Regions from separate parts of the Shewanella sp. N2AIL genome, predicted to be linked through region 1. Evidence: predicted binding sites of a transcription regulator. Region 1 holds the regulator's gene; each other region holds the start of a gene.

Region 1 (3,173 bases):
GTAAAGCTTGTTCCACAACCAAGTTAAAAAACGCTCGGCAATACGCACTAAACTATCTGAGTAATCGGCAGCGATTTCATCGAGATACTCAATAGCCGTCTCGCGCGCTTGGGTCTCAGAAATCTTTTTGTTGGCCGCTTCTTCTTGAATCGCTTTACGCAGCGACTCGGATTTGAGCAGCGAATGAAACAATGCTTGGCGATTTGGCAGCACAGGCCCTGTCATCACCTTACGTTGACGGCGGAAATGCACCCGCGCGACCCGCGCTAATTTATGGGCAATCCCCATGTCAGTGCCGTGTTCGTCGGCCATGTATCGCAGAGATACCGCATTTGAAAACTGTACGAAGTTATGTCGACCTAAGAATAAAATCATCAAGCATTTGCGCAGCCAAGTCGGGTTTTCCCGCTCAAACACAGCCGCCTTCATAGTGTCGTCTTCTTTCCCTGGCGTGCGGCCCCAATATAGGCTTACGGGCACCAGTTGAATGTCTAATTCAGGGCGTTCCTTATGCACGGCCAATAAACGCATAAAGCATTCGAGGAAAGGCTCGTTACCCGCACGCTCACCAAACAGCGGCTTACGCCCTTGAAGGCAGACAACCCGAGGCGCGATTACACCATTTGCCACTAAAGGCTCATAGGGGCTCGGCAGTCCTAACTTAGCCGTAATTTCGCTCAGGGCAGCGATGTCACTCAGCGATTCCGTTTTCATCACATAAGCAAGGGGTCTGGAGGCATCCAGATTCAGATCGGCAAAGGGATCCTGAGGCACAACAATAGTGTGCACTAAGTGTTTTTGGATCCAGCGTAATGATTTCAACCAAAGAGAGTCGTGTTTAGGCATTATTCTTATGCAATTAAGTACGTTTACTAGCCCGGTAGAATACCAGACTATGGGTAATATTCGCTAATTCTCTCCAACATAGCTAAAAAGTGGTTAATACTTGCGCTGCAAATAATACTGTATATACTAACAGTAACTGTATAGAAAAACAGGAAACACCATGAGACCTTTGACGCCACGCCAAGCTGAAATTTTAGAGCTAATTAAACGAAATATTGCCGATACTGGCATGCCACCCACTCGGGCAGAAATCGCGACCCGTTTAGGTTTTAAGAGCGCCAATGCGGCTGAAGAGCATCTTAAAGCGTTGGCGAAAAAGGGCTGCATTGAGATCATGCCAGGCACATCGCGGGGCATTCGTCTGACTGCGGAAGTCGAAGAAGTAACTGAAACAGGTTTACCGCTTATCGGTCAAGTAGCCGCTGGCGAACCTATTCTCGCCCAAGAACATGTTGAACAGTACTACCAAGTCGACCCAAGCATGTTCCATCCCGCCGCCGATTTTTTACTGCGGGTTAAAGGCGACAGCATGAAGAATATTGGCATTCTCGAAGGAGATTTGCTGGCTGTTCATAAAGTACAACAAGCTAGAAATGGTCAAGTGGTTGTCGCTAGAGTCGACGACGATGTCACTGTTAAACGTTTCGAAAAAAAAGGTAATGTGGTCTATCTACACGCCGAAAATGAAGACTATTCCCCGATTAAAGTGGATTTAGGCTATCAAAGTTTAACAATTGAAGGACTCGCCGTCGGTGTGATCCGTAATGGAGATTGGCTATGAACAAACTACTTGGCAATGCACCCCGCCATCCGGGCTTGTGGCTCGATGAAGTCCGTGATGCCGACTATGACTGGCACCATGCACCTATCGCCTGCATGCCAACTAAGACTCAAGGCCGCCAAGAGTTAATCCATTTGAGTGCGCAACTCGCCCAGTTAAGCCAACAGGGTCGTTGGTTAGTGCTCATCAACCCACCGAGCATTGGCTACAAACAAATGCTCGCCAATGCAGGCGTGCGTATGGACAGAGTCTTGCTGGTGCACGCTAAAGATGAAGTCGAAACCCTGTGGGCAATGGAAAAAGCCTTAACAAGTGGTACGTCCAGTGCAGTTATTACTTGGACCCAATCACTGGATGCACGCGATAATCGTCGCCTGCAAATCGTGGCTAAAAGTGCCCGCGCCATGGGTATAGTGCTTGAAGACGTAAACAGTCACTTACACGGCGACGTACGCATTGAGCAAGGCAATCTCTTCGGCCAACAATCTTTTTTTAGCGCTGTACATTAAATATTCATTTATTTTTTACCTTGAAAGCCGCCTCGCCTATGAATGTGAGGCTTTTTTTTGGCAATTTTTCAGACAATTAGATAAATAAGTGATCTTGATCAATATTTAAACAGCAAGTATGGTTGATTTAGTCGGCGATGATATATCGCCGCCCGTGGCAAATAAATCGAGCCGTAATCGAGTTCAAAATGCCACTAAAAATAGAGAACAGATTTATTTCAGTCGTATGTGCCAGCGTGGCTAATACCAGCAGTAACAATACTTAATTAAAAGTAACAGCCGCCAACGCACGTTGAAGTCAAAAACGCTTTTTTGGGAACTGAAGAGTTTGCATAGAGTTGAGACTTACTGTGTTGCTCTTCTTTGTAGTTGCTATTCGCAATTGGCAGAGGAGAAGTCTTGTGAAGCAATTGTTGTATTGTTTACTCGTGGTGTTATTCGCACCACCGTTGGCCGCCGCGGACATGCGGTTCAACATGACCCCTGGCGTAACCGAGATCAGTGGCAAGGTTTATCACTTGCACATGACCATCTTGTATATCTGCTGCGCCATTGGCCTTGTGGTCTTTGGCGTGATGATTTACGCCATGATCAACCACAGAAAATCCAAAGGCGCTGTCGCGTCGCACTTTCACGAAAGCACTAAAGTTGAAATCGCTTGGACGATTCTGCCATTTATCATTTTGATCTTAATGGCGATTCCAGCGACAAAGACCTTAATTGCGATGGAAGATCCCAGCGACGCCGATCTGACCGTTAAAGTCACGGGTTCCCAATGGAAATGGCATTACAGCTATTTCGATCAAGACATTGATTTTTACAGCATACTCGCAACCCCTAGAGCCCAAATCGACGGTACCGAAACCAAAGGTGAACACTACCTATTGGAAGTCGATAAGCCGCTCGTACTGCCGATAAATCGCAAAATCCGCTTTTTGATGACCTCTGAAGATGTCATCCATTCATGGTGGGTACCTGCTTTTGCCGTGAAGAAAGATGCTAATCCTGGGTTTATCAATGAGGCCTGGACTCGCATA
Region 2 (3,173 bases), on a different contig from region 1:
GGAGCGACATAACCCGCGCGATGTAAATGTGGTAAATACAAATGATTAAACGCCGCCACCGAAGCCCCTACCCGTCCCAGTTCTAAACCTGTCAGTTCGGCACGCGCGAGGGCAAAATCCCACAATTGAGTGTGAGTAAAAATATCCCACACTAGGCGGCTATCGGTAAGATTGTAATGCGCTAAGGCTTGTTTATCGGTCTTAAACAGCTGGTCAATTTCTTCAACGCGATTATCGACGTTATGAATGGCCTTGCCTTCACCTAATAGTTGCCGCGACACAAATTCCAACGAGAAACGCTCAAAGTGGTAAAAAGCGGCTTTAAGCCAATCGATACCATCGAGTACCACACGGCCCGGTAAGACTAAGGTTTCTGGGCGAAACTTATTGTCAACTTTCCAATCAAGCTTGGCGCCGCCGCGGCCAATGGTGAGCGGAATACGGTGTAATAATGCACGGCGTGACAACAGCGCGAGATCGAAACTCACCACTGACCAACCGATAATAAAGTCAGGATCAAACTCATGGAACCACGCAATTAATCGATGGATCAGCGCCGCTTCATCGGCCACCCATTCAATATATTCGGGGGCGTTTGATTCAGCTTCGCCCACCATAATCACTTTTTCATAAGTCTGCTTGAGGCTGCCTTGCCCCACGTCTCGGCCACTGTCTTGACCATATAGCGCCACCGAATAGAGTAAGCCCTCAAAGCTGCATTCAAAATCCAGTGAGATACAGCGTAAATTCACCGCCGTTAAAGGGGCAATACTCTTAGCCCGCTCGGCGATAAACACGGGCAGCGAGTTAGCCTCAAGACTGTCGCTAGTCGGCGCAGAGAAATGCCCTAAAAATGCCACATCCAGCGCCACAAACCGCTCGATTAAATAACGCTGTTCAGGGCGAATATCCGCTTCAAATAAAGGGATATCGGCATCTTTTGCGATGCGCTGTAAGGTACGTAAGCTGTTGCTGGATTTTGCATAAACTCCACTGACGGAGCCGCCTTTAAAGCTTTTGAGCGCTAACGGCACAAACCGTAATGCTTGACCCGGCGTTTGTAACTGTAAAGCCGCCACATCCGTTTGATGACAAAAACAAATGTGTTCAGTGCCTTGCACTTCCACCAGCACAGGGCCTTGGGCGGTCGCCAGATAATACTGCAACACTAAACTCCCATGACGATGAATCGCATGGCGTGTTAAGACTCGACCTTGTACACTAACGGCCGCTGTTGCCTCAGGCTTCATCGCATTGGTTCCCAAATCGTATAGCTACTCAATTTAAATGCCACCAAATGGCAGAAAAGTTTCTTAGGCTATGCAATCACTGTTATTATGTACAGCATTAATTCGATAAAGTAGTGACGCATGTTACCTGACAATGTAAAAACCCAGATCCGCGCCATCTATAAGGATATCGCTACCGCCTTGCCTCATTTTAGGCCGCGCCGCGAACAAAACTATATGGTGGCGGAAATCTCTAAGACCCTCGCCGGCGACTATGACAAAGATAGGCGCATTATTGTGGTCGAAGCAGGGACTGGTATTGGTAAATCATTGTCTTATATTCTCGGTACCATTCCACTGGCATTAGCGAGCAAGAAAAAAGTCTGTATCGCCACCGCGACCGTTGCCTTACAAGAACAATTACTACATAAAGACTTGCCCTTCTTCCTTGAGCAATCCGGTTTAAATTTCCGCTTTGGCCTAGTCAAAGGTCGACAACGCTATGTGTGTCTATCGAAACTGGCGATGCTCATCGGTGACGACAACAGTACACAAATGGCCATGTGGCAAACTAAGCCTGACAATAGCCAAGTGGCTATGATGCATGGCCTGTTAAAAGACTATAACGAAGGTCGCTGGAACGGCGAAATCGATACCTTAGCCGTGCCGCTGCCCGATCACCTGTGGCAACAAATCGCCTGCGACAAACACAGCTGTCATCGCCAAGTCGCCAGCCACAGAAATTGCCCGTTCCATAAGGCCCGTGAAGATGTCGATACCTGGGACGTGCTCATCGCCAACCACAGCTTGTTATTTGCCGATTTAGAATTAGGTGGCGGCGTGATTTTGCCCGATCCCGAAGACGTGTTTTATGTTATCGACGAGGCACATCACTTACCCATTGTGGCGCGGGATTTCTCCAGCGCACAGGCCACGCTGAGGGGCGCCTGCGACTGGCTCGAAAAAATTGGCAAAACCTGCGCTAAGTTACAAAACCAAATAAAGAGCAACAACATCATTGCCCCTGCGCAGGCGATGCAGGATCACTTAGGCGATCTTATCGCCCAGCTCAATCAAGTGGCCCACTACTGCGATACCCAGACTAAGCACTTTGCTAATCCTGAAAACCGTCTGCGTTTTGAGCACGGCAAACTGCCGGACTCATTACTTATTCTGGCCGAAAACCTTGCTGTGACCTCTAATCTTGCCCTCAAGCAGTTTAATAAAATGCTATCACTGCTGGCCGAAGCGATTAAAGATGGCGACATTCCTAAACATCAATCCGAAGCACTATTGGCCGAAACTGGTTTTATGCTGCAAAGACTCGAGAATCTGCAAAAATTGTGGAAGATGATGGCCAAGGAAGATAAACATAAAGGTGCCCCTATGGCGCGCTGGGTCGAGCTCATCACAGGTAAGCAAGCGGATTATCTGTTTAGCGCCTCGCCCATTGAAGTCGGTTTTATGCTGGAATCCATGCTGTGGCAAAAGGCCGCAGGCGTAGTCTTATGTAGCGCCACGCTGCGCGCACTCAATAACTTTGACCATTTTGTGCATCAAGTTGGGTTGTCACTCAATGATGGCAGCCGTTATTTAGCCTTACAATCGCCCTTCGATTATCCCAATAACGCGACACTTTATTTACCTAAAATGCGCACTGAGCCGACGGATGATGCCTATACGGCAGAACTTGCCGAGCAAATCATTACTCTGATTGAAGGAGAAATGGCCACCTTAGTGTTATTCGCCTCCTACTGGCAGATGGAAAAAGTGGTTGAATTACTTGAAGGTAAACTCACCACAGAGCTGCTTATTCAAGGCAATGCGCCACGGCAACAGTTACTCGAACATCATAAAGCTAAGTGCGATAAAGGCGAACCGAGCATATTATTCGGCACCGGCAGTTTCTCTGAAGGTCTCGACTTACCCGGCGATTATCTGACG
Region 3 (3,173 bases), on a different contig from region 1:
CATGGGTACCAATCACCATCTGGGCGGCGCCGGATTCTATGTCCGCAAGGGATTGCGCTCTGACCTTGCCTTTGAGTTTACCCGCCAGCCAACCGACTTTAAGTCCGAGTGGCTCAAACCAAGCGGCAAAGTTAGTCGCATGTTGCTCGGCCAATAGTTCTGTTGGCGCCATCATGGCAACTTGATAACCGTTTTCAATCGCTTGCAGCGCAGCCATCGCCGCGACTAAGGTTTTACCTGAACCTACATCCCCTTGCACTAAGCGCATCATAGGGTGCGGCTTTTCTAAATCTTTGCCTATATCGGCCACCACTCTTTGCTGGGCGCCTGTGGGCTTAAAAGGCAAAGCGGCAAGGAAGGGATTGAGCAACTGCCCCGTGGCCTGCATGGTGACGGCAGCGTCTAGATTACTGCGCTGTCTTAGGCGTAACATGCTGAGATTGTGGGCGAGTAATTCTTCCTGTACGAGTCGCTGCTGTGCAGGGTGTTGGCCTAACTCTAAATCGAACTGAGATATCCCCGCAGGAGGCCGATGCAGCGTCTGCAGCGCTTGTTTAAGGCTAATGTTATTCGGTTGCAACTGCGGTGGCAGCAGCTCAGTTAAGCCGCCATCTTCCAGCAATACCAAAGCTTGCTCGGTCAGCTTGAGCCAACTTGCCTGTTTTAAGCCCTCAGTTGTGGGATAAATCGGCGTTAGGGTATCACTCAGATGAACATCTTCACCGGGATACACGACTTTATATTCTGGATGCACTATCTCAGCTTGATGGCCGCCACGGCGCACTTCACCGTAGGCGCGGATCATCAAACCGTTTTGCATGGCATTACGCTGGGCGACGGAAAAGTTAAAGAAGCGCAGGCTCAAGCTACCCGTATCGTCGCGCACATTGCAGACCAGCATACGCTTGCGGCCTTGGATGATTTGCGTCGATTGGATTTCAGCTTCTATGGTGCCGTAACTGCCGGGCATAAGGGCGGCAATCGGATAGATTTGGGTTCTGTCTTCGTAGCGCAGGGGTAAGTGAAACAGCAGATCTTGTACTGTTGTGATGCCGAGCTTTGCGAGTTTCTCCGCGACCTTTTTGGCGACGCCTTTGAGGTCGGTGATCGGAACAAGATCCAATTGCTGCAAGTCGTTAGCACTCAATCACTGTGAATTTATACATATATTAACAGAGAATAAGCGTAAGGCAATCTCAAGCAGAATGAGGGACTTATTTGCTAGCATAACTAACGTCAGTTTGCGGCCCTTAGGTTTCGGCTAAGGCCGCAAAAATTGTCGATATGAACGAAAGAGTAGTTAACCGTGAGCGTGATTACAGCCAGCCCTTTTGTTTGGCGATGCGTGCTGCATCGATTCGGTTGCTAGCATTGAGTTTAGCTATGGCTTCGGAGAGGTAGTTACGCACTGTGCCTTCGGCGATAAAAAGGGTTTCGGCGATGTCGGCGGTGGATTTGCCTTCACTGGCGAGGCGTAGGGCGCGGCGCTCTTTATCGTTGAGTGGGTCGGCGTCACCAATTGCCATCATGGCCAGTTCAGGATCGATGACCCGTTTACCCGCCATAACTTGTTGAATCGCGTTGACTAAGGTTTCCGAGGGCGCATCTTTTAGTAGAAAACCGCCGACTCCAGCTTCGATAGCGCGTTTGATATAGCCCGCGCGGCCGAAGGTGGTGATGATCACGACCTTAGTTTGACTATGTTGATCCTTTAACCAAGTTGCCAGTTCTAGGCCTGTGCGGCCGGGCATTTCGATGTCGGTTAGCAAGAGATCAAAGCTTTGCTGTTTGAGTAGGCCTAGGGCCTCGTCGCCGTCACTCGCTTGGGTGATATTAAAGCCTCCCGCAAGCGTGAGGAGTGCCGCGAGTGCGCCTCGCACCATGGCTTGGTCTTCCGCCAATAAAATCTTCATTAATCTGTTGCTCCCTGCAAAGGTAAACTGACGGTAAATGCATATCCCTGTTCGAGATTATAGCTCAAGCTGCCGCCTAAGCTGTCAAGACGTTCGCGTATCCCCGTGAGGCCATTGCCTTCAGCGATAGGTTTACTTGTGCCATTATCTTTGACCTCAACGACTAGCCTATCTGCTTGCTGAATAAAGTCGATAATACATTGACTTGCGCCGCTATGGCGTAAAATATTATTCACCAGTTCAGTGACAATTAATCCCAGCTGGCTCTCCATTCTGGCGGGCAGTTTAGGGATATTGCCTGTCAGCTCGACACTGACTCCTTTTTCCCTCAATAGTTTACACAGTTGTGTCACGCTATCCGCGAGACCCTTATGTTTGTAGTCAGATACGGTGTGGCGAATTTGGCTGAGGCTCTCGCGGGCAATTTGGCCGAGTTCATTAAGCTGGATTGTGGCCAGTTGGTATTGCTGTTTTGCCAGCAGTTTTTCTGCCAGTTCCGCCTTAAGCGCAATCGAAGACAAGCTGTGGCCCATGATGTCGTGTAGATCGCGGGCAATGCGTTCTCGCTCAACCATAGCCGCTAAGGTGCTAATTTCTTGCGTGCTTTGCTGTTCTTTCAATTTATGTTGATGACGCCTGCGTTCGGCTACGCCAAACATGCCTACACCGAGCACTAATCCTGAGCCGTAAAGCGGAAAGTAGTAACTGTTAAAGTCGTAAATTTCATTGAGGGCAAACAACAGGCCGATTAAGGCGGCAATAGCCAACAGACAGGTTCTGAGAGGGTAAAAAAAGCCAATGAAAAAAGCGGCAAAGGTGAATAACGAGATAGATCCTGGGTTGATTGGGGTGATTGCTGTGGCGATGGCCACCATCATCAGAATGGGGCGATAGGCGCTATTCTGATTGCACTTATAGGCCCAAAAATAACTGGCAATAAAAGGAACGAGCACGGCAAAGCTAAGGGCGATTTTCCATGCTGGATACGTATTGATGGCAAGCGGAATAAGATAAAACACTAAGTTTATCAAATACACCCAAGCGAGTTTTCGTTCGAGCTGAAGATGCGTGCTGATCATAATGCCTCTATGAAACTGTGTTGACTGTTAATCGTTGTTCGTTGAATGCCCGAAGGTGACATCTGTGTTGATTCATCTGTTTAGGGATTGGCGCTGGGGTCAGCGTCATCAGTCCCTGTTAACAACTTGGTCTAGTTTGCACTTAATTGCTGATTTTGTTGAAGCAAAAATTTTGCCCAAC

The links. Region 1 encodes LexA, which represses DNA repair genes until DNA is damaged. Its sites were predicted from a motif close to TACTGTATNNNNATACAGTA; they were not measured.
Region 2: dinG (ATP-dependent DNA helicase DinG) is a predicted target of LexA. The motif match lies at 1,328-1,347, and genes of this name have one in related genera.
Region 3: recG (ATP-dependent DNA helicase RecG) is a predicted target of LexA. The motif match lies at 1,149-1,168, and genes of this name have one in related genera.

What each region holds. Positions count from the first base shown of each region.
Region 1 covers NZ_JALBYT010000013.1:93,023-96,195, forward strand. The annotation lists gene plsB (glycerol-3-phosphate 1-O-acyltransferase PlsB) at 1-846, opposite strand, end outside; gene lexA (transcriptional repressor LexA) at 1,007-1,627, shown strand; gene MO387_RS09945 (SulA-like leucine-rich domain-containing protein) at 1,624-2,136, shown strand; gene coxB (cytochrome c oxidase subunit II) at 2,538-3,173, shown strand, end outside.
Region 2 covers NZ_JALBYT010000014.1:72,166-75,338, forward strand. The annotation lists gene MO387_RS10395 (DNA polymerase II) at 1-1,250, opposite strand, end outside; gene dinG (ATP-dependent DNA helicase DinG) at 1,371-3,173, shown strand, end outside.
Region 3 covers NZ_JALBYT010000016.1:24,384-27,556, forward strand. The annotation lists gene recG (ATP-dependent DNA helicase RecG) at 1-1,132, opposite strand, end outside; gene MO387_RS11165 (response regulator transcription factor) at 1,317-1,913, opposite strand; gene MO387_RS11170 (sensor histidine kinase) at 1,913-2,992, opposite strand; gene MO387_RS11175 (hypothetical protein) at 3,124-3,173, opposite strand, start outside.